Regions from separate parts of the Pseudoalteromonas sp. SR41-7 genome, predicted to be linked through region 2. Evidence: predicted binding sites of a transcription regulator. Region 2 holds the regulator's gene; the other holds the start of a gene.

Region 1 (12,756 bases), on a different contig from region 2:
TACCTTGTGAATTTGAATACATATGTCTGCTAGCACTAACTTGATACGTGCATTACCGCTGTCTATTTCATAAGCTTGCTTTGCATAATTAAATGCAGCATTTAAATCTGACTTTAATAACGCTTGCTTTGCTTGCTCTAATAGTAAGTCTTGTTGCGCAGGTAAATGCTTTGCTAGGGCCTCGCGTATTTGCGCTTCGCTTTGAACACCTGCAAGTAAATCTACTGGTGCGGAGTCTTTTAATAATACAAGCGTAGGCAGTGTTTGCAGACCAACTTGTTGCGCAAGTTGAGAAGCGAGTGCTTGTTCTGCATCGCAATCTAAGTTTGCTACTACTATATAGCTTGCATTTTCTGCTGCTAATTTATCTAAAATTGCAGCCTGTCCGATGCAGTCAGGACTTTGAGGAGAGAAAAAGTTAAGCAACACCAATTTTTGTTGTGATGTTTCACCGAGTACTTGTTGAAGGTTTTGCGCATTAATACTAACTATGTTGCTCATTGAATTGATTGCCATATTCGTCTATTTAGGTTTTTATATGGTGGTGAACATAATAATTACAAGTCATATACCTAAATCACTCGGTATACATATTCAACAATAAGGGAAAATATGAAATTAACTTACCTAAGTGCAATACTTTTATTAGCAAGCCCATTAGTACAAGCAAATGGACTCGATTTGAATTTAAGCAAAGCCATGCCAGCTATTGAAAAGTTTTACCTCGACTTACACCAATCCCCAGAGCTCTCTTATCACGAACAAAAAACAGGTAAAAAGATAGCAGATAGATTAACTCAGCTGGGTTTTAAAGTAACAAGTAATGTAGGTGGCTTTGGTGTAGTTGGTATTTATAAAAATGGTGAGGGGCCGACAGTAATGATCCGCACTGATACTGATGGCTTACCTATTATTGAGCAAACAGGAAAATCCTATGCCTCAAAAGTCAAAGTAATAGACGAGCACGGTGCAAAAGTAGGTGTAATGCACGGCTGTGGCCACGATATCCACATGAGCTCTTTTATTGGAACTGCAGAGCAGTTAATTGCTCATAAAAAACAGTGGCAAGGTACATTAATGATGGTTGCACAGCCTGCAGAAGAAGTAGGTGGGGGTGCTAAAGCGATGTTAAGCGAAGGACTATTTAGTAAATATGCAAAACCTGATCATATAATTGCTTTACATGTAAGCGCTAGCGTCCCCGCTGGTAAGGTATCAATGAAAAATGAATACACGATGGCAAGTGTAGATTCTGTCGATATTACAATTAAAGGTAAGGGTGGTCATGGTGCTTATCCGCATACAACTATAGACCCAGTGGTTATAGCTGCACGCACTGTACTTGCTTTGCAAACAATCACAAGCCGAGAGCTTTCACCGCTTGAGCCTTCTGTTATTACAGTGGGGTCAATTCATGGTGGTTCAAAACATAATGTGATTTCGGATGAAGTAAAACTACAACTCACTCTTAGAAGCTATAACCCCGATGTAAGAAGCGCTCAAATAGCTGCTATCAAACGTATTACAGCTGGGATAGCCCAAAGCGCTGGATTGGATGAATCAAACTACCCTGTAGTATATGTACATGAAGATGAATCGATTCCATCTACTTATAATAACCCTGCACAAACAGACATTGTTAGAAATTCTATAGCCAGCGCAATTGGCGATACTAATGTACTTGAAACACAAGCTGTAATGGCGGGTGAAGATTTTGGCCTATACGGGCGCACCGATGAAAATATCCCTATCACCCTCTTTTGGCTAGGAGGCGTAAACCAAGCACAATATGCAGATTCAATAAAAACAGCTGAGGTACTCCCTTCTCTACACTCTAGTAAATTTGCACCAGATTATAAAGTTGCTATTCCTACTGGAATAAAAGCAATGAGTAACGCTGCTGTTGCTTTATTTAATAAGTAACCTGAATTCTGGATAATAAATCTATCTCAAACAGAGTTCAGGTTAAGTAATATGGTTTAATAAAAAAGCTCTGTTGCTAACTAGCAACAGAGCTTTTTTTATAACTCGACTTTTTAAAGGTCGCTTTTCCACCTCGTTTAGCAAAACGTTTTTTAGGTGAGCTTTTTGGTAACTTCGCAAATGCATTGCTATCGCAGTTTGCTGCTAATTGAACAAACCCATTTAGGTCAGCAAGTAAAGGCTGTAAAAATTGCTGATAACTCATTGCCTGCTGTGCAATATCACCTAAGCTCGACTCCCACTTTGCGGTTAAATCAGGACTCGCTAAACCTTGTGGTAATACGCTAATAAGAGCAAGTCCCGTTTCGGTCGCTCTAATTGACTTACCTTCACGTTTTAAAAAACGCCGCTTAAATAGCAACTCGATTATTCCCGCACGTGTTGCCTCCGTACCTAAACCATCAGTGTCTTTTAATACTTTTTTAATTTGTGGATCTTTAACATAACGGCTAATGCCCGTCATCGCAGCCAATAATGTGGCATCGGTAAAATAAGCTGGGGGTGATGTATGCTTTTCGACTACTTCGCCTTTATCACAAAAAAGAGGCATACCTTTTGTTAAAGGAGGTAGCGAGGCTTCATCTTTTAATTCAGATTTACCCATTAACACCTTAAAACCCAAGCTTACATCTTGCTTTGCATTTGCCTTAAAAAGCCCACCAGCAATAATTACCTCAGCTTTAGTTTCGTTATATATATAGTCGGGATAAAACTGAATTAAGTAATGACGGCTTATTAATTGATATACCTTTGCTTCGTCACCGCTCAAACTCGCTGACTTTAACTGCTTAGCCGTAGGCACAATGGCATGATGGGCAGCTACTTTTGAATCGTTAAAACATTTACTACGCTTTTTTACATCAGCCCCGTTTACTAATTCACTGCTTTGCCCCCCATTTGCACTTATTGCCTTTAAAATAGCAGATGCTTCTTGATGGTGATCTTTGGGTAAATAACGATTATCTGAGCGTGGGTAAGTAATTAGTTTATGACGTTCGTAAAGTATTTGGCAAATATCCAATACTTTTTGAGCTGGCATACCAAATGCTTTAGCGGCATCTATTTGCAGAGCAGATAAATTATAAGGTAATGGAGCACTTTGCTTTTTTTGTTTTTGGTCGAGTGAAATAAGCTCAGCACTTTGCCTTGTAATACGTGAAGCAACATTTTCTGCAAGAGCTTTGTTAAGTATTCGCCCTTCTTCATCTTGATGTGGCTCACATGCTTTGCTTGGAACCCACTTAGCTATGAATGGTTGATTATCTGGAGTAAGCAAATGCGCCAATACATCGTAAAAAGGCTTAGATACAAAGTTCGCTATTTCGTTATCTCTATTAACAACAAGACCTAAAATAGGGGTTTGCACTCGCCCTACCGAAAGCACATTACCAAACCCTGCTTTTTGCCCAGCTAGTGTGTATGCACGTGTTAAATTCATACCAAATAGCCAATCAGCACGAGAGCGCGCTAAAGCAGATACACTTAACGGAATAAAATCTCGATTAGAACGCATTGCGCCCAATGATTTCTTTACCGCCGATAAGTTTAAATCACTAATGAGTAAACGTTGCGTACTCTGCTTTTTAGCCTGACTTATTTTAGCTTCTTCTATTACTTGATCGACTAGTAGCTGGCCTTCACGGTCTGGATCGCCAGCGTGAATAAGTTGCGAGGCCTGTTTAATTAATTTTTTTAAAACAGTGAGCTGTTTGCGAGTTTTGGTTTTGGCTTTTAACTTCCACTGTTCAGGTATTATAGGTAAGTGTTCAAACTGCCATTTTTTAAAGCGCTCATCATAGTCATCGGGTTCTGCTTGTTCTAGCAAATGTCCAATACACCACGATACACAATCGCCATTAGCGACTTCTATATAACCATCATGTTTTTTATGTGGTTTTGGTAAGGCATCAGCAATTGCTCTGCCTAGTGATGGTTTTTCTGCAATGTAGAGTTTCATGGGAGTCGCTCACTCACTGTTTATATAAACAGTAGTTTAGCACAGCTATTTTGAAGGTGGGGAGTTTTCTATTTTTGACTTTACACTACCTTGCTTAGTGAAAAGGATAATTAAAGGTAAATAGCATACAACCACCGTGGCAATATTGATAAATGGCATTAGGGTCTGATAAATAACGGTACTGTAAGCTAAATCCCACAAATGGCGGTCAACTAATCGGAATAGTTGTAATATAGGTGCGCCAATAACAACTAGTTGCCCAATAACACATTGCCATAAATAAACTTTATCCTTTATACCCCAGTAAGCTATAAGTGCCATCCAAATAATATCTGTGATCGCCCAAACTAAATAACGATAAATATAAATGTCATCAAACGCTCGTAGGCTTGAAGCAGTTAGGTTACCAAAGAGGAAAAAAGCTGCGGTAAGTAATACAAATCGAAAGGCTAGGCGATCTTTAAATACAAAAAATATAAAAATAGCCGGACTTAGCATTAAAACCCAGCTTTTGCTTAAAATACTAACAATATATAAAAACCATTCAGGCAAAATACTCTGCCCTATTTTGTTTTTTTATCGTCATCAGTACCATCACCATTACCCGGCATGTCGCAATATTTATTGATTATTTTCACAGGCACTCCATTACATATGTTAAGGAAATGTACTGTAAGCTAAAATGACGAAATTGCCAAGATACTTAAGGCAATTAAGTACCTTAAATCAAAACAAACATAGTGAAATATAACACAAGCAATAACTTAGCGCACATCAATAGGAGCAGACTCTTTAGCCTTACCTTGCAGGATTGATATTTCTACTCGACGGTTTCTTCGGCGATCTTCATTTGAATCGTTTGGAACAAGTGGACGAGTATCAGCTCGCCCCACTACCATCATGCGGTTTTTATCAAACCCTTGCACCGTTTGCAGCTCGCTTGCTACAGCTACAGCTCGCTTTGACGATAAGTCCCAATTATTAATATATAGCTCATTCGATACCTGAAAATCGTCGGTATGGCCAGATACAGTTATTTCGCCAGGTACATCTTTTAACAGTACACCAATATCTTGAATTATGGGTTTAAACTTAGGTTGTAAAAATGCACTACCCGAAGGAAATGAACCATTCTCTCTAATACGAATAATTATTTGCTGCCCTAAAGATTCAAGCTCAATTGCACCATCTATTATTTGCTTTTCAAGCTGCTGCGCGATTTTTTTAACGAGCTCGTTAGTTTGTTCCTGATCGGCCGCTGAAGTTGCTTGCTCTGACGATTGCTCTTGAGAAGTACTACGAGATTCGCCACCACGTTTATCCCCGCGTTGTTCTTGCCTGCCGCCAGCTGAGCTTTCATCTCCAGCCTGAAACTCTAACATTTGTTGAGTCATTTCGACTGTTTGCTGCTGAATGGTTTCTATTGGGGTTGGCTCTGGTTTGCCTGGGGTAAACTCCATAGCAATAACAGAGGTACCTTTAGGGATATCTTTTACTTCAATTTTATTCTGCACACCAAAAGCAAACTTCATAGAGCCCGCAATTTGTTTAAACTTAAGTACATCCATTTCTGAAAACGCAAGCAAGAGTACAAAAAAGCACATTAACAGTGACATTAAATCGGCAAACGTTCCCATCCATGCTGGTAGGCCTGGTGGTGGGCATTTGCACTCTTGATCAGACATAATTACTCCTCGGTATCTACTTTGCGTTTAGATTCAGCTAAGTAATTTTTCAAAATACCTTCGATAACTTTTGGATTTTGGCCATCTTGTATACCTAAAATAGCATCTAAAATTAAACGCTGATTCATAGCTTCTTCGTCTTTACGCAGTTCAAGTTTTACCTGAATAGGAATTGCCACAACATTGGCTAAAAACGCACCATATAAAGTTGTTAAAAGCGCTACCGCCATTGCCGGGCCAATTGCTTTTGGGTCATCCATGTTAGATAACATTGCAACTAAGCCAATTAGAGTACCAATCATTCCCATTGCTGGTGCAATATCGGCTAATGACTTAAATAAGCCTGCACCCATTTCATGTCGAGTAGTGGTTAAAGAGATGTCTTTTTGAAGTGTGGCGCGAACAACATCTGCGTCATGGCCATCAACAAGCATGTCGACGCCTTTGCGCATAAATGGATTTGGGATTTCAGCTTCTTCGAGTGCTAAAAAGCCCCCTTTACGAGCTGAATCAGCAAGTTCTACTGCTTTTTCAATAAGTTCTTCTGGCGTTTCAATTTTAAACATAAACGCTTTAGCAACAACTTTACCTATACCCAAAAACTGCGACATGGTGAAATTTGATAAAACAATGAAAAGTGAACCACCAAATACAATTACACTAGAAGGAGCATCGGCAAACATAGCCATTTCACCGCTACTACTCATAAACATAGACATGACAATTAAGCCAATTGCGCCTAGGATCCCGATTATGGTTGCTAAATCCACATTTCCTCCAGAAGTTTCATGCTTAATGGCCTTATCATAAACTTTTATTATTAACTGCTTATCGGCAACATATTGAATTGCTTAAGCCATTTTTATAAATAAACATAAAAAGCAGCCTTTAGCACTATTTTAGATCAAGTTATAAGGGCTACCTAATTATCAATTGATTTATTAAACTAACAGACCGCTATTAAGGCTTTATTAATACACTTGAAATATAATTTAACGTTATAAAGGTAAAAAACCAATATCATCCTTTGACCTAGTTTAGCATTCCCCCTAAAATTGACCCCTAAATTTATTATGTAAGCTGAAATAAAGATGGCGACTAAAAAACCTGAAAACTTAAGTTTCGAACAAGCACTAGAAGAATTATCTACAATCGTTAGTGACATGGAACAAGGTGACTTATCGCTTGAGCAATCGTTAAAGCAATTTGAGCGTGGAATTGCATTAGCAAGTGCTTCATCAGGTAAATTACAGCAAGCAGAACAAAAAGTATCAATTTTGATGGGGAATGGCGAAAAGTCAGTTCTTACGAATTTTGATAATGATATGGAATAGCTGTGAGCATAAATAATTATATCGAACGTGCTCAAAAAGATGTAGTAGCGACCTTACAACAGCATTTTAAACAGCCTCTCGATACTGAAGAAACAGTCAAGAACGCCACCCAATATGGATTATTTAATGGCGGTAAAAGATTACGTCCATTTTTAGTTTATGCCACAGGTAAAATGCTCGGTGCAAACCAGCAAGACTTACATGTACTTGCAGCTGCAATTGAGTGTATCCATAGCTATTCGCTAGTTCATGACGATTTGCCCGCGATGGACGATGACGACTTACGCCGTGGCCGCCCTACTTGCCACATAGAATTTGGCGAGGCAAATGCAATTTTAGCCGGTGATGCCCTACAAACACTCGCCTTTGAGCTTATTGCGAATCACAAATTTACATGCTCGTCGCAAACACAAGTAAAAATGATTGCTACGCTTGCCAACGCATCAGGCCTTGAGGGCATGGTAGGCGGACAAGGTCTTGACATAGCAGCAACAGATAAAGTAATTACCGTACAAGAGCTTGAGCGAATACATAAGCTAAAAACCGGAGCTTTAATTAATTGTGCAATTACACTTGGTGCACTGTGCAGTGAAAAGGCAGATCAACAAACCTTAGAAAATTTAAGCATTTTTGGGTATGCTATAGGGCTGGCGTTTCAAGTACACGACGACATTTTAGATGTTGAAGGCGATACGGTTACTTTAGGTAAACCACAAGGCTCCGATATTGCCGCGAATAAAGCGACATATCCGGCGTTATTAGGTATGCTAGGCGCTAAAGAAAAGGCGCAAAATTTAATACAACAAGCCCATGAAGCGTTGGCAAATATAGATGCTGACACAACACTTCTTGCGTCGCTAGCAAATTACCTAATTGAGCGTGACCACTAATTTTTGCTCATACGTATTGCAATTAGCACTGACATTATTACTCAACATTAATTATTCGTAAAAGCTTTGAATGAATTAATGTTAGCGAAGGATATATATAAAACCATGACACTTGATAGTAGCAAGTATCCATTACTTAATTTGGTTGACGAGCCAGCCCAATTGCGTGACTTAGCGCAAGACAAACTCCCTGCATTTAGCAATGAGCTGCGCGATTATTTACTCAACTCAGTATCGCAAAGTAGCGGTCATCTAGCGTCTGGTTTAGGGACGGTTGAACTAACCGTTGCGCTACATTATGTTTATAACACTCCAGACGATCGCCTAGTTTGGGATGTGGGTCACCAAGCTTATCCACATAAAATCCTTACAGGTCGTCGCGACCAAATGCACACTATTCGCCAAAAAGACGGTTTGCACCCTTTTCCTTTTCGCGATGAAAGCCAATACGATACGTTTAGCGTAGGTCATTCAAGCACCTCTATTTCAGCTGCCTTAGGTATGTCTATTGCCGCCCAAAAAGAAGGCAAAGGTCGAAAATCTGTAGCCATTATTGGTGACGGAGCTATCACCGCAGGCATGGCATTTGAAGCGATGAATCATTTAGGTGATGTAAAATCAGACATGCTTATTATTTTAAATGATAACGAAATGTCGATTTCTGAAAATGTTGGCGCATTAACAAATCACTTTGCCCGAATTCTATCAGGTAGCTTTTATACTAACATTCGTGAAGGCAGTAAAAAGTTACTCTCAGGTGTGCCTCCGGTAAAACAACTTGCCAGTAAAATGGAAGAGCACATTAAGGGCATGATGATCCCGGGAACCTTCTTTGAAGAATTAGGCCTAAATTACATAGGCCCAATTGATGGTCACGACGTAAACATGCTTGTAGATACATTACGTAATATGCGTAATTTAAAAGGCCCACAGCTTTTACATATAAAAACGCAAAAAGGTAAGGGCTATAAACCGGCTGAAGCCGATCCTATTGGCTACCATGGTGTACCAAAATTCGACCCAAGCACAACTAGCCTGCCTAAATCTAAACCTAGCGCTGCTACTTTTTCAAAAGTTTTTGGCGATTGGTTATGCGACATGGCAAAGCAAGACAGCAAGTTAATGGCTATTACGCCAGCAATGCGCGAAGGCTCTGGCATGGTACGTTTTTCTAAAGAGTTTCCAGATCAATACTTTGATGTGGCCATTGCAGAGCAGCATGCTGTTACTTTAGCAGCTGGTTTTGCTTGTGAAGGTTTAAAACCTGTTGTTGCTATTTACTCGAGCTTTTTACAACGTGCGTATGACCAATTAATACATGATGTTGCACTGCAAAACTTACCTGTATTATTTGCCATTGACCGCGCTGGTATTGTTGGAGCCGATGGTGAAACTCACCAAGGTGCGTACGATTTAAGCTTTATGCGCTGTATTCCAAATATGGTAATTATGGCACCAAGCGACACCAACGAATGCCGCCAAATGCTATACACCGGTTATAAAGAAAACTGCCCTGTTGCAGTTCGTTACCCTCGAGGTAGCGCAGGTACTGCAGACATTGAAAGCACTATGCAACTGCTCGAAATAGGTAAGGCAGATACAATTAAGAAAGGCAGTAAAATTGCCATTTTATCGTTCGGTACATTACTTGAAAACGCCCAGCTTGCAGCTAACGAATTAGATGCAACGCTTGTTAATATGCGTTTTATTAAACCACTTGATACTGCACTTTTAAATGAGCTTGCTACTAGCCACGATACCTTTGTTACGCTTGAAGATAACGCGATTGCTGGCGGTGCCGGCTCTGCAGTTAATGAATACTTGGCAACTCAAAAAGCTGATATTAATATCCTTAACTTAGGTATTCCTGATGAGTTTATTAAACACGGCACGCAAGATGAAATGCACGATGAAATGGGATTAGGCGAGCAAGGAATATTAAACGCTATTAAGGCGTTTATCGCTTAAGCTATTTACTTAGTTTATTAAAAAGGAGCCTCAAGGCTCCTTTTTTTGTTTTTAATTTTAACTTTTTTGCATCCAGTTTCATTTTATAGCCGTTATTGATATGAGGTTAACATGTAAATAATCAGTGCCGCTTAGTCTATGCCTTATGAGCAAGCGCGTTATTTACCTACATTTGATGGAATATTTAAAAGGTAAAAATGATGAATAAAGCTAATTTAACAACTCATTCAACACAAAAAAACACACTTAAACACACGCTTAGTTTTTCAGCTTTAACACTTGCAGTATTAATCGGCATTACAGGCTGTAGCTCAGACGATGGTGAAAACGGCGTAGATGGTATTGCAGGCACCGATGGACAAAACGGTACCGACGGTACAAATGGCAACCCTGGTTTTGCATCAGCCACATTAATTTTGGCAAACAATGGCGAGAGCAATACAGGCACTATCGATTTAATTAACCAAAACGCCTCTAAACTAAAAACCTTTAATACAACAGCTAACGAAGGCGTTGCATTTGATAGCTTAGGTAATTTATTGCAAGCAAGCGACAGCGAAAATGGCAGTATTAAAACTATTTGCCAGCTTGCAAATCGTAGTGACGGCGCAACCTATACAGCTAATACAGATCGCGAAATAACAGGTACTAACACAACACTGGTAAACCCTAAAGGAATAGCTGTAGCACAAAAGAGTGGCCTTGTTTTTATTGCTGACTTTGGCGCTATGCAAGTAACGACTTTTGGCGCTACAGCCGCGGGCGATGCAGCGCCTTTAGGCACAACTATTACAGAAGCGGCGCCGTGGGATGTTGATTATGATGAATCTAACGACCGCCTTTATGTAGCACTAACAAATGGTGATGTAGCCGTTTATGATAATTTTGTTGGTGGTGAATTTGCCGCAATGCCAAGCCGCACAATTACTCCAAGTAATAATGATGGCACGCAAATATCTGTAAATATTCACGGCATTGTTTATGACTCAAATACTAACAAACTTGTTTTGTCTGATGTAGGCAGTGCCTCAGACGCAACCGATGGTTCGTTATTTGTGATTAATAATGCTTCAACTGCAGAGGGCTTAGTAAGCGTTGCACGAAGTATTGCCGGTCCAGCAACAATGCTTGGTAACCCAGTTGATATTAGCCTTGAAGGTAGTGACTTACGTGTAGCTGAAAAATCAAATGATGCTGTTCTTGTGTTCAGCAATATATTTTCAGGTGAGAGCGGCGATATCACTCCTGATTTAGTTACCTCAACAATTAAACCTGAGTCAATTACTAAACTGGGTATACAAAATGAGATGGCTGATATTTCAGATAGTGATACCGCTAATATGGCGCTGCTAGGTGTTGCTGTAAGTAGTAATCCGGGCACTGCAGGTGAAACAACTGGGCAAATTAGTCGATTAAGTTCACAACTTAACACAGAAATTGGCAACTATAATGCAAGTCAAACTATCGAAAGTGTAACTTTTGATAAAGCGGGTAATAGTTATACAACGTTCGATAACAGTACAACCTCAATTGGCGGTATTGTTATTTCAAATAAAGTGGCAATAAACAGAGATGGGCAAACTTATAATACGAACCAAGACAGCATTATTACTGGTTCGAATACAGGCCTTATATCTCCTAAAGGTCTTGATGTGGCTTCTGATAGCGGTATGATTTTAGTTGCAGAAAATAATGCAGATACTCCAAGCATTTCAATATTTTCAACTTGCACCACAGGGGATGCAAGCCCATTAATGACGCTTACGTTTGCAAACGATGCTCGCCCTTGGGATGTTGATTACGATGCAAACACTGATCGAGCTTTTGTAGCACTAACAAATGGAACCGTTGCTGTATTTGACGAAGTTAAAAGCAAACTAATGGCTGGTAGTACTAATATTGCAGTTGAGGATAGGCTTATAACGCCAGCAAATGCAGGTACAGCAGTAGCAGCACCAAGCAACATGCACGGCATCGACTACGACTCGCTAAGTGGCTCGCTAATACTCTCTGATGTTGGTAGCGCAGCAGTTGCTGACGATGGCAAAATATACGTATTGAATAACGTAGCAACTGCATCGGGCTTGGTAAACATAAGTACCACTATTAGCGGTCCAAATACCCTACTGGGTAACCCTGTTGATATTATGTATACCGGAACAGATTTATACGTAGCTGAGAAGTCAAATAATGTGGTTATGCGATTTAATAATATTTTAAGCAGTGCAGGCGGTGATATAAGCGCCGATACCAGTACGGCATTTACAGCCCCTGAGTCGATTGCAATATTACCAGCTTGGCTTAACAAATAGAGTTAACCTCACCATGCCTGACCAATAACCTTGGTCGGGCATTATCGCATCCACACTTTTATATCTGCCAAGCCATTACTTTGTAAAATACCTAATTGCTGATCAACATTAGAGTTTTGTTCAAACTCAAATGCATCGAGCTGATCATCAAACGTAATATTAGCCACACCATCACCACCGCGCTTTTTAACTTGATGCAGTGCTATATCTGCTAAGTTAATAGAGGTTTCCCAGCTAATTACCTGTCCGCCTAGTAAAGGTAATGGATAAAATGACCAACCAATTGATGCCGTGATATTAGTTGTTTTTCCATTTGGTAATTGGAACGAATTAGCCGCTATTACTTTACAAAGTTCTGAGGCATAGCTATCTATTTTATTGCATTTAAAGTCACGTAATAATAATAAAAACTCATCACCACTCCAACGTGCCACATAGTCAGAGCCCTGCGTACGCGAATTTAACAATGCAGCCATTTGCTGTAAGCAGCTATCACCTGCAATTGGGCCATACGCATCGTTAATACGGCTGAAGTTATCAAAGTTAATAATTACCAGCACCAGTGACTTACCTTGTGCCTGCAGCGACTGTGAATTACGTTGAAAGTGCTCAATATCTTTAGGGAGT
Region 2 (12,756 bases):
CGGAGCGCGCAGGTGCGCCTATAGTGCTTGCTAAAGGCATTGATGAAATGGCGATGCAAATTCGAAAAGTAGCAATAGGGAATGAAGTACCTATATTAGAATCCCCCATGTTGACCCGAGCGCTTTATCATACGGCTGAAGTAGGAGAGCAAATACCCGATCAGCTATTTACCGCAGTAGCGCAAGTTTTAGCGTATGTATTTCAGCTTAAGCGCTTTAATAAAGGGCGCGGTAAACGTCCAACTAAGCTCAATAAAAAGCTGCCAATCCCCGATGCCTACAAGTATTAAACCGTTAACTGAGTAACTTGGAATAGTTATTGCAAATTCTACGTAGTGTCAATTTTTTGAAATTGTAGAATTATGAGTTTTAAAGCGGTATTACAACAACTTAACAGAGACAAAAAAGACTATGCCAAAGGGGTAGGTACACCTTTGCTTGTGCTTGCTGCCTTGGGAATGGTGATTTTACCACTACCGCCATTTTTACTCGATATCCTTTTCTCGTTTAATATTGCTCTCGCGTTAGTGGTTTTACTTGTAACTGTTTACACGATGAAACCAGTTGAATTTGGTATTTTCCCCTCTGTATTACTAATCGCTACAATTATGCGCTTAGCACTTAACGTTGCCAGTACTCGAGTTGTGTTACTTGAAGGCCATAATGGTGGTGACTCTGCCGGTAAAGTAATTGAAGCGTTTGGCTCAGTTGTTATTGGTGGTAACTACGCAGTTGGTTTGGTTGTGTTTTTAATCCTGATCATTATTAACTTTGTAGTAATTACTAAAGGTGCTGGTCGTATTTCTGAGGTATCTGCGCGTTTCACCCTTGATGCAATGCCAGGTAAACAAATGGCAATTGACGCCGATTTGAACGCAGGCTTTATCAGCGCAGAACAAGCGCGTGACCGCCGCGAGGAAGTAACTCGCGAAGCTGATTTTTACGGCTCAATGGATGGTGCGAGTAAATTTGTAAAAGGTGATGCGATTGCAGGTATTGTTATACTAATCATCAATATTGTTGGTGGTTTATTTGTCGGTATGATCCAGCACAATTTGAGTTTTGGCAATGCAATGGAAGTATATACATTACTTACCATTGGCGATGGCTTAGTTGCTCAACTCCCTTCTTTACTGCTTTCAATTGGTACCGCGATTGTTGTAACACGCCAAAATGAGTCGCTCAATATGGGGGACCAATTTAAGAAACAACTAGGCAACGAAAAGTCACTCTTTATTGCATCTGGTATTTTGATCATCATGGGCTTAGTGCCTGGTATGCCGCATATTGCTTTTTTAAGTTTAGGTGCGTTACTGGGTTACTTAGCTTACTACACACAGCAAAGTAAATTAAAAGCTGCTGCGGCAGAAGCTGAAGAGGCCGCTAATGGCGGAAGCGTTGCAACGGGTGTTGCTAATAAACAAGAACAAAAAGAACTAGGCTGGGATGACGTTCAGCAGGTTGATGTAATTGGCTTAGAAGTCGGTTATAGATTAATTCCGTTAGTGGACCAATCACAAGGTGGTGAGCTACTTAATCGTATTAAGGGGGTGCGTAAAAAGCTTTCTCAAGAGCTTGGTTTTTTAGTGCCGCCAGTACATATACGCGACAACTTAGAGCTTGACCCTAACGCTTACAGAATAACACTAATGGGGGTTTCAACCGGTGAAAGCGAGCTTAAGCATGGCGACGAGCTAGCGATTAACCCAGGACAAGTATTTGGTCCAATTAAAGGGGTTGAGACAAAAGATCCTGCGTTTGGCCTTGATGCAGTATGGATCAAGCCAGATCAAAAAGATGAAGCACAATCACTAGGTTATACCGTTGTAGATTCAGCCACGGTAGTTGCCACTCATATTAGCCAGTTATTAACTAACAGTGCAGCGTTATTACTAGGGCATGAAGAAGTTCAAAACCTACTTGATATGCTTGCTAAAAGCCATCCTCGCTTAGTGGAAGGACTAGTACCTGATGTATTGCCATTAACTGCTATTGTAAAAGTACTACAAAATTTATTAAATGAAGGCGTGGCTATTCGCGATATGCGCTCAATTGTTCAAACCCTTGTTGAGTATGGCCCACGTAGTCAAGACCCTGATGTATTAACGGCTGCAGTGCGTATTTCACTGCGTAGATTAATTGTTCAAGATGCGGTGGGAATGTCATCAGAAATCCCTGTCATAACCTTGGCGCCTGAGTTGGAACAGATGTTGCATCAGTCATTACAAAATGCAGGCGATGAAGGTGCCGGTATTGAGCCAGGACTTGCAGAGCGACTTCAAGTGTCATTGACACAAGCGCATCAAAATCAAGAAATGGCCGGCGAACCTTCTATACTGCTAACGTCAGGAATGTTACGCACTGTGTTATCTCGTTTTGTTAAGTACACCATTCCAGGATTGAGAGTGATGTCTTATCAAGAGGTACCAGACGAAAGACAGATCAAAATTGTAAGCTCGGTAGGCCAACAATAAGATTTTAACAGGGGTTGAATCATGAAAATTAAACGTTTTTTTGCTAAAGATATGCGCACAGCACTTAAAGAAGTTAAAGATGAGTTAGGTGTTGATGCGGTTATTATGTCAAATAAAAAACTGGCTAACGGTGTAGAAATTGTAGCGGCAGTTGATTATGACAAAGCAGCCCCTAAAGTAGCAGCGCAACCACAACGCCCTGCAGAGCCGCGTACTCAGGCGCCACAACAAAGCATCCATAACTTTGTAAAACCAGAGCCACAGCGTGCCAAGCCTGAGCCTCAGGCAAAAGTTGCTGACAGCCTACAAGCATTATTAGAGCGTCAATCACCGCGTCCTCGTTCTCCTGAGCTTGCATCAATGTTTTCACAATCGGGTATTGATACTACTGATAACTATCAAGAACCAGATATGGGGCAGCGTACTAAAAATATGTTTGCTCCTGAAGCTGCTGCGCCAGTTCGTCCACAAACTCAAGCGGATAGCTTAGGTTTTGATGATTTAGACCGCGACTTTGATGATTTAGATAGCCCCGTAACCACTCGCCAACAAGCACCTAATAATGAAAGCGAAGAAATGACAACAATGCGTGAAGAAATGAACGCAATTCGTCAATTACTTGAGCACCAAGTATCAGGCTTGATGCAGCAAGATATGGCGCGTCGCGATCCAACACGCGCTTGTATGGTTGACCGTTTAGTCGGTATGGGTATCGATAAAGAAGTAGCACAGCAAATGGCATGTTTTATACCTGATGATGTGTCTCGTAAGCAAGGTTGGAAAGCATTGTTAACTATGGTCGAAGATCAAATGCAAACAACCAATAATGAAATACTTCGCCAAGGTGGTGTATATGCGTTAGTGGGTCCAACAGGTGTGGGTAAAACAACGACTGTTGCTAAGCTTGCAGCTCTAGGCGCACAAAAATATGGTGCCGATAAAGTGGCGTTAATAACCACTGATACATACAGAATTGGTGCTTATGAACAACTTGCAACATATGGTCGTATTATTGGTTGTGGTGTTAAGCAAGTTAAAGATGCTAATGAATTAGCTGAAGTTTTATATCATTTACGAAATAAACGTCTAGTATTAATTGACACAGCAGGTATGAGCCAGCGAGATTTACGTTTAACTGAGCAATTAAACACATTAATGCGTAACCAACGTGTAGATATTCGCAGCTACTTAGTACTTAGCGCGACAGCACAAATTAATGTATTGCAAGAAACTGTACGCCACTTTAAAAAAGTACAGTTAAGTGGCTGTATTTTCACTAAGTTAGACGAATCATTAAGTTTGGGCGAGATTATTAGTATTGCGATTCAAAATCGCCTTCCAATAGGGTATCTTACTAATGGTCAACGAGTACCAGAGGATATTCGTGTTGCAAATGCTGAGAAACTAGTTAAAAAGGCTGAGCAATTATATTTAAAAAGAACAAAAGCACAACATTCAAGGCACCAAGCAGTGGCGTCAAGCACAGTAGGGATGTATGATTAACACAGTATTAGATCAAGCAAGCGGCCTGCGCAAAATGAGTCAAAACAATAACAACGGCGTAAAAGTTATCGCTGTAACCGGTGGTAAAGGTGGAGTAGGGAAAACAAATGTTTCTCTAAATACAGCTATTGCACTTGGGCAGCAAGGTAATCGAGTATTAGTGTTGGATGCTGACTTGGGTTTAGCAAACTGTGATGTGATGCTTGGTTTACGTGTAGAGCGTAACTTGTCACATGTCTTGTCTGGTGAATGTGAGCTTGATGAAATTTTAGTTGAAGGCCCTGCAGGAATTAAAATTGTACCCGCTACATCGGGTTCGCAAAGTATGGTTGAATTATCACCATCTGAGCATGCTGGGCTAATTCGTGCGTTTAGCGAATTGAATACCGAATTTGATATTTTAATTGTAGATACAGCTGCTGGTATTTCAGACATGGTACTGAGCTTCTCGCGTGCAGCGCAAGATGTAATGGTTGTTGTATGCGATGAGCCGACATCAATCACCGACGCTTACGCACTTATTAAAGTATTAAGTCGTGAGCACGGCGTTTATAAATTTAAAATTGTTGCCAATATGGTGCGCAGTATGCGTGAAGGCACTGAATTGTTTGCAAAGCTATCTAAAGTTACCGACCGCTTTTTAGATGTATCAATGGAGCTAGTAGCAACGGTTCCTTATGATGAAAATATGCGCAAAGCAACACGTCGTCAAAAAGTAATAGTAGAGCTCTTTCCAAATTCGCCAGCCGCTCTTGCGTTTAAAACGCTGGCAACAAAAGCAGTTAAATGGCCAATACCCAACCAACCATCTGGGCATTTAGAGTTTTTCATTGAGAAACTAGTAAACGGTTAATTATGACAACACTGGTGAATAGAGCTATGGGATATCAATCAACACAAAATTTAAATGTGATTGTTGAGAAGCATGCATCACTTGTTAAAAAAGTGGCATGTCATCTAATTGCTCGATTACCACCTAGCGTTCAACTTGATGATTTAATTCAATCAGGAATGATAGGTTTAATAGAAGCTTCCAAAAACTTTGATGCAACAAAAGGCGCAAGCTTTGAAACTTTTGCAGGTATTCGTATTCGCGGTGCTATGCTTGATGAAATGCGCCGTGGTGATTGGGCTCCTCGTTCAGTTCACCGTAAAAACAGGCAAGTTGCAGAAGCAATTACTGAGCTCGAAAGTAGTCTGAACCGCGAACCAACGGATATAGAAGTTGCTGAAAAACTTGAAATTTCGCTCAATGAGTACCATCATATTTTAAATGATGCGAATACGAGTAAAATATTAGGTATTGAAGACCTTGGTGTAGATGAGGATGTTATTACTCCTGTAGGCCAAGATTTAGCACAAGATAAACCTTTTAATAATGTTAAAAATGATAGGTTTAATGAGTCTTTGCTAAGTGCAATTAAGTCATTACCAGAGCGTGATGCAATGGTGCTTTCTTTGTACTACAACGATGAAATGAATTTAAAAGAAATAGGACATATACTCGATGTAAGTGAATCGCGTGTAAGTCAGATACATGGTCAGGCGATGATTAAGCTTAAAGCTAAAATCAATGACTGGATAAATTAGTAGTAAGTAAACAAAGGTTAATACCTCACTGGGGGATGTTTTGGATAAAAACATGAAAATTCTTGTAGTTGATGATTTTTCAACGATGAGACGCATTATAAAAAACCTGTTACGTGACTTAGGTTTCACTAACGTTCAAGAAGCTGATGATGGGTCTACAGCTTTGCCTATGTTGCAAAATCAAGTGTTTGATTTTGTAGTTACGGATTGGAATATGCCTGGAATGCAGGGTATTGATCTTTTAAGAGCAATACGTGCAGACGAGAAGTTAAAACATATCCCTGTATTAATGGTAACGGCAGAAGCTAAAAAAGAACAAATAATAGCTGCGGCGCAAGCTGGCGTGAATGGTTATATTGTTAAGCCATTTACGGCTGGAACATTAAAAACTAAATTAGAAAAAGTATTTGAACGCTTAGGCTAATGATGGGGGAGAGGCTTATGCCAGCACCAGCTGCGCCTCAAATAACGTTAGAACAAGCTCGTCAGCTCGTTGTTTTTTTAGAAAATGATGAGCAAGACAAAGCAAATCAGTTGATTTTAGAGGCTGCATCTAAAGAGCAGTCTGAATTATTTGCTGAAGTTGGAAAGTTGACTCGTCAACTGCACGAAGCCCTTAAAAGTTTTGAGCTTGATACTCGCTTAACTGATATAACGACAGATGCGATTCCAGATGCTAAAAAGCGGCTTAATTATGTTATAGAAATGACAGAAAATGCGGCTAATAAAACAATGGATGCAGTGGAGGCCAGTTTACCTATAGCTCAACAGTTAGCGGACGAAATATCTCATATCAAACCGACATGGGATCGTTTAATGAGCCGCGAAATTGAGCTTGGTGAGTTTAAGCAACTTTGCCATAGCATCGATAAGTTTATGAACAACTCTCATCATAAGACTGATGAGCTTCAAAACTTAATGACAAATGTATTAATGGCTCAAGACTATCAAGACTTAACAGGTCAAGTTATTCGCCGTGTTATTGAACTTGTTAGGGAAGTAGAAGAAAGTTTACTTCATCTTTTAACTGCGTTTGCTGAACAAGACGACACTAACAGCACCGCGAATAAAGTAGAACAACAAAAAATAAAAGAACCAGTTGCCACACAAACTTTAGCAGGTCCTGAAGGCCCTATTATTGATAAAGAATCGCGTAATGATGTTGTATCTGATCAAGATGAAGTTGATGATCTTTTATCAAGTTTGGGCTTCTAAGAGGAGAGTAACTGCATGTTTGAAGTCGATGAAGATATTTTACAAGACTTTCTTGTAGAGGCTGGAGAAATCCTAGAGCTTTTATCTGAACAGTTAGTTGAGCTGGAAAATAATCCAGAAGATACCGAGTTACTAAACGCTATATTTAGAGGTTTTCACACTGTAAAAGGTGGTGCAGGCTTTTTAGCTATGACAGAACTTGTTGATGCTTGTCACGGTGCTGAAAACGTATTTGATTTACTACGTCAAGGCGTGCGAACAGTCAACTCAGAGTTAATGGATGTTATTTTACAAGCACTAGACACCATTAATGAGATGTTTGCGACTATCCAAAACAGAGACAAGCCTGAACCTGCAGATCCTGAATTACTTCATACTCTTCATATCTTAGGTCTACCTCCAACAGAAGCCGAAGCCACTGAAGCCTCTTCACAAACAGAGGTTGAACAACCTCATAATGAAGTGGTGGATACACCGGTAGCTGATGATGAAGATCCGTTTGCATTTGATGAACTATTTAGCGGAGCGCCTTCGGTTAGCGATGCTGAAATAGATGAAATCACTGAAGACGAATTTGAAAGCTTACTTGATGAGCTGCACGGTAAAGGACAAGGTCCTGCAGTTGAAAAACCAGTAGCAAGTAGTAGTGATTTTAGTGGTGATATTACTGATGATGAATTTGACAGCTTATTAGACGAGTTACATGGTGTTGGCAGTTTTGGTGAAGTTACGAGCAAACCTGAACAAAATGATGCCAATAAAACACCTGTAGAATCTGCTATACCAGCTGTAAATACAGTTAATTCATCAGATGATGAAATTAGTGATGACGAATTTGAAGCGCTTCTTGATGAACTTCATGGTAAAGGCACTGCTCCTAAATCGATAGAAAGTGCGCCAGCTGCAAAACAACCTGAACCTGTTTCACCGCCAGCTAAACAAGTGAGTGAACCAGTAAAAAAAGCTGAGCCAGCTAAAGCTCCTACTCCAAAACCAGTTGAAAAAGCGCCAGAGAAGCCAGCAGCTAAAGCACCACCAGCAGCAGCTCCAAAAAAATCAGCGCCACCAGCTGCAGAAACCACTGTTCGCGTAGATACAAAACGACTCGATCAAATTATGAATATGGTTGGTGAGTTAGTTCTTGTACGAAATCGTTTGGTTAGTTTAGCGACTAACTCAGACAGTGAAGCGATGGGTAAAGCAATCTCTAACTTAGATGTAGTGACTGCGGATATTCAAGGTGCGGTTATGCAGACGCGAATGCAACCAATTAAGAAGGTATTTGGTCGCTTCCCTCGCGTTGTACGCGACTTAGCACGTAGCTTAAATAAAGATATTGATTTAAAACTTATTGGTGAAGAAACCGATCTAGATAAAAACTTAGTTGAAGCACTTGCCGACCCGCTTGTGCATTTAGTTAGAAACTCAGTTGACCATGGTATTGAAATGCCCGCTGTTCGTGAAGCAGCTGGTAAGCCTAGAACAGGTAATGTTACTTTATCAGCGTCTCAAGAGGGCGACCATATTTTGCTAACCATCAAAGATGATGGTGCAGGTATGGATGCTGAAAAACTGAAAAAAATTGCAATTAGTAAAGGCGTACTCGATCATGACCAAGCGAGTCGACTTTCTGACACCGAAGCATATAACCTGATTTTTGCACCTGGCTTTTCTACAAAAGAAGAAATATCTGATATTTCAGGCCGTGGTGTAGGAATGGACGTAGTTAAAACTAAGATCACGCAACTCAATGGCTCAGTAAGCATTCAGTCTGAACTTGGTGTCGGTACTATTTTAGAAATAAAAGTACCACTTACCTTGGCTATATTACCGACATTAATGGTCGTTGTTGGCGCACAAACATTTGCGTTACCACTGGCTGGTGTTAGTGAGATATTCAATTTAGATTTAACGAAGACGAATGTAGTTGATGGGCAATTAACAATTATTGTGCGTAAAAAGGCGATACCGTTATTTTACCTTGAGCATTGGTTAGTAAAAGGCTCAGATCGTTCTCAGCGAAAATCTAAAGGTCACGTCGTTATTGTACAAATTGGTACGCAACAAATTGGTTTTGTTGTTGATTCATTAATTGGCCAAGAAGAAGTAGTGATTAAGCCACTTGATGCGTTACTTCAAGGAACACCAGGTATGGCAGGGGCTACAATAACTTCGGATGGTGGCATTGCACTGATTTTAGACGTTCCAAACATGTTAAAACATTACGCAGGCTAATAATAAAGTAGGTATATATTTAATATATACCTACGCATAAATTTAATAAGAGAGCTAAATGGCCGTTAAAGTTTTAGTTGTTGATGATTCAAGCTTTTTTCGCCGTAGAGTAAGCGAAATCCTTGAGCAAGATAGCGATATACAAGTTATAGGCTTTGCTGTTAATGGCAGAGAGGCTGTTGAGAAAGCAGCTCAATTGCGTCCTGACATGATCACCATGGATGTCGAAATGCCTGTGCTTGATGGTATTAGCGCAGTTAAAGAGATAATGGCGAGTAACCCAACTCCTATCTTAATGTTTTCATCACTTACACGTGATGGTGCAACAGCAACGTTTGATGCGTTAGATGCTGGCGCAATGGATTTTTTACCGAAAAAATTTGAAGATATTGCACGCAATAATGAAGATGCAATTAAGCTTTTGCAAAGTAAAGTAAAAGATATAGGGCGAAGACGTTTACCGCGAACATTTAGAGCGGCAACACCAGTTAAACCATCCATTTCAACTAAACCAACAAGTTCACTTTCGCAAAGAGCAAGCACATCAACAACTCAAATCAAGCAGCCTGATAGAAGCTTTCAAAGAGCTGCGCCTGCTGCATCGACAAGTTCAAATGTTGCCTCAATGCGAGCAAGTGGAAAACAATATCAACTTTTAGCTATTGGTACTTCTACAGGTGGTCCTGTTGCTCTGCAAACTATATTGACTCAATTGCCTGCTAATTTTCCTCACCCTATTTTACTTATTCAGCACATGCCCGCTGCATTTACACCTGCGTTTGCAGCGCGCTTAAACGGTTTGTGCCAAATAAAAGTGAAAGAAGCACAACAAGGCGATCGCTTACAACCAGGAACTGCTTATTTAGCGCCTGGCGGGCAGCAGATGATGGTAGAGGGGCGTGGAGCAAATAGAACGCTGCGCGTATTTGAAGATCATAGCGAGAGAATAAGTTATAAACCAAGCGTAGATGTAACGTTTGCTAGTGCAGCTAAAACGTATCAAGGCGATGTACTTGCTATTGTTTTAACAGGTATGGGCGCTGATGGTCGTGATGGTGCAAGAATGTTAAAACAAACGGGGGCAACTATTTGGGCACAGGATGAGAAAAGCTGTGTCGTTTATGGAATGCCCCAAGCAATTGCTAATGCGGGGCTTTCAAGTGAAAGCTTAGCATTGAGCGATGTTGCAGCACGTATAATGAGAGAGGTAGGTTGTGGATAAACTCTCAATATTTGGACTATTGGTAGCACTTAGTGCAATAGGTCTAGGTTATTCTTTAGAAGGCGGTGTTGTTTCAGCTTTATTTAATGGCCCTGCGCTTATTATTGTACTAGGTGGCACGCTTGGCGCTGTTATGTTGCAAACCTCTGCTAGCACATTCAAAAAAATGCTAAATATGAGCTCGTGGGTTTTTGTTGCACCACAATACGATATTGAAGACGCAATAGAGCAAGTTAAACGATGGTCTCATAAAGCACGTCAAGAAGGTTACTTAGCGCTTGAGAATGAAGCTTTAGCTCACCCAGATGCGTATGCAGCAAAAGGTTTAAGCTTACTTGTCGATGGCTGCTCAGAGCAAAAACTACGAGACACGCTTGAAATTGATTTACTGCTAGAACGCGATCGTTTGCTTGAAGCCGCGCGTGTTTATGAAGCAATGGGGGGTTACAGCCCTACCATTGGTATTTTAGGTGCGGTGCTTGGCTTAATACAGGCAATGTCGTTTATTACCGATCCACAAATGCTTGGCGCCGGCGTTGCAACGGCATTTATTGCGACCATTTATGGTGTTGGTTTAGCTAATTTATTGTTTTTACCTATGGCAAATAAGTTAAAACAGCGTGTAGAGCAAAAAATGCTTTACCATGAAATGCTTGCTGAAGGCGTTATTGCAATAAGCATAGGTGAAAGCCCAGTAAATATAGAATTAAAGCTTGAAGCCTATCGTGTAGAGCGCCCTAATTTAGTGGACGAATAACATGTTACGCCGACGACTTCGTCACTCTGCTGCTAAAAGTCAACATACCGAACGTTGGCTTGTATCGTATGCCGATTACATGACTATTATGTTTGCTTTTTTTGTGGTTCTGTATGCGATAGCGATTAATAAAGAAGAACAATTCCAAATATTGTCAGATTCCCTTGAACAGGTTTTTGATAAGTCAGCTCGCCAATACTCCCAGCAAGGTGAAGGTGTCAACGGTAATGGAATATTGACAGATAGAGTGACACCTGAACAAGAAGTTCTTTATGGCGAAAGTATATTAAAAGAAGAGCAAGGTCCTGAGCTACTCGACGGCCAAAGTGATACAAGCAACATCCAGCAAAAGTATTTAGGCAAACCTCTTGATAGTTTATTAATTAAATTACAGTCAGCGCTTATTGATGAAATCCGTGATGGAGAAGCCAGTTTAGAGCTTAACCAAGATTGGCTGATTATAGAGCTAAGCTCAGGTATGTTATTTTCAAGCGGTAGTTCAGTTGCACACTCTCGAGCAAAGCAGGTCGTCAAGATTGTTAAAGATATTATTGCACCAGTAGATAACTATGTAAGAGTACGAGGTTATACTGATGATGAAAGTATTCGTAATGAGATATTTCGTTCGAACTGGGAACTGTCGGTAGCTAGAGCCACGTCAATTTTAGTAGAGCTGGAAGCACTAGGCATTAATTCAGCTAGAATGGCGATAGAAGGTTATGGCCAATATTCACCTTTTGCAAGTAACGATACAGAACAAGGGCGCGCAGAAAATCGTAAAGTTGTTATCGCACTTTCTAAGTATGGATTACCGCCAAAACAAGAGGTTAAAAGTGACGGGCAAGCTGATGAGCCTGCAGTGATTGAACCTGAAATTGAACTTCCTTCAGATGACGATACAATAAAAGTAATTCGTTTGCCTCATGGTGGTATTCGCATAACAACGCGCAATGAACAGTAATTAGGATGTAATGTGAAGATTTGGACTGTCGCTAATCAAAAAGGAGGGGTTGGTAAAACAACAACCGCAGTGAGCCTTGCCGGTATTTTGGCATTACAAGGTAAACGTGTGTTGCTTATAGATACAGACCCTCATGCGTCACTCACTTATTACTTTGGCATTGACTCAGAGGATTTAGAAGTTAGTGTGTACGATATTTTTGCCCGTGGTACAAGTATGCAAAGTGAAGAGATACTCCAAGCTTTGTGTCCATCAACACTTCAAAACCTGGATATTTTACCTGCGACTATGGCAATAGCTACGCTTGATCGAAGTATGGGTAATAAAACAGGGATGGGGTTAATACTAAAAAAAGCGCTTGCAAAAATTAGCGAACATTACGATTATGCCATTTTAGATTGCCCTCCAGTTTTAGGGGTGTTAATGGTCAATGCGCTTGCAGCAAGTGAGCGAATTTTAGTGCCAGTGCAAACGGAGTTTTTAGCACTCAAAGGGCTTGATAGAATGATGCGTACTATGGATTTGATGCAATCCTCTCAAGCAAAAGATTATCAATATACTATAATTCCTACCATGTACGACAAACGTACTAAAGCATCGTTAGAAGCATACAAAACATTGCAAAGTACATATGGTGATAAAGTTTGGCCAGGTGTGATACCGGTGGATACCAAATTTAGAGATGCAAGCTTTGCACAAAAAGTACCTGTAGAGTATTGTCCTCGCTCGCGCGGTGTATACGCATATAAAGCACTGCTAGAATATTTAATTGAACAAGGTTAATGAATGAGTAAGCAAT

The links. Region 2 encodes FliA, which starts transcription of late flagellar genes. Its sites were predicted from a motif close to CTAAAGNTNNNNNNNNNNNNGCCGATA; they were not measured.
Region 1: the regulator FliA is predicted to act here: its motif matches at 6,455-6,481, upstream of pomA (flagellar motor protein PomA).

What each region holds. Positions count from the first base shown of each region.
Region 1 covers NZ_JACJEF010000013.1:93,254-106,009, reverse strand. Annotated here, with positions in the region: gene H5092_RS16095 (tetratricopeptide repeat protein) at 1-501, opposite strand, end outside; gene H5092_RS16090 (M20 family metallopeptidase) at 613-1,923, shown strand; gene H5092_RS16085 (DNA topoisomerase III) at 2,000-3,940, opposite strand; gene H5092_RS16080 (hypothetical protein) at 3,986-4,492, opposite strand; gene H5092_RS16075 (flagellar motor protein MotB) at 4,705-5,625, opposite strand; gene pomA (flagellar motor protein PomA) at 5,628-6,395, opposite strand; gene H5092_RS16065 (exodeoxyribonuclease VII small subunit) at 6,717-6,959, shown strand; gene ispA ((2E,6E)-farnesyl diphosphate synthase) at 6,962-7,849, shown strand; gene dxs (1-deoxy-D-xylulose-5-phosphate synthase) at 7,955-9,817, shown strand; gene H5092_RS16050 (hypothetical protein) at 10,018-12,129, shown strand; gene H5092_RS16045 (ligand-binding sensor domain-containing diguanylate cyclase) at 12,171-12,756, opposite strand, start outside.
Region 2 covers NZ_JACJEF010000001.1:90,167-102,922, reverse strand. Annotated here, with positions in the region: gene flhB (flagellar biosynthesis protein FlhB) at 1-290, shown strand, start outside; gene flhA (flagellar biosynthesis protein FlhA) at 363-2,474, shown strand; gene flhF (flagellar biosynthesis protein FlhF) at 2,496-3,977, shown strand; gene H5092_RS00495 (MinD/ParA family protein) at 3,970-4,830, shown strand; gene H5092_RS00490 (RNA polymerase sigma factor FliA) at 4,857-5,567, shown strand; gene cheY (chemotaxis response regulator CheY) at 5,608-5,991, shown strand; gene H5092_RS00480 (protein phosphatase CheZ) at 6,009-6,782, shown strand; gene H5092_RS00475 (chemotaxis protein CheA) at 6,798-9,017, shown strand; gene H5092_RS00470 (chemotaxis response regulator protein-glutamate methylesterase) at 9,076-10,239, shown strand; gene H5092_RS00465 (flagellar motor protein) at 10,232-10,996, shown strand; gene H5092_RS00460 (flagellar motor protein MotB) at 10,998-11,957, shown strand; gene H5092_RS00455 (ParA family protein) at 11,970-12,740, shown strand; gene H5092_RS00450 (chemotaxis protein CheW) at 12,744-12,756, shown strand, end outside.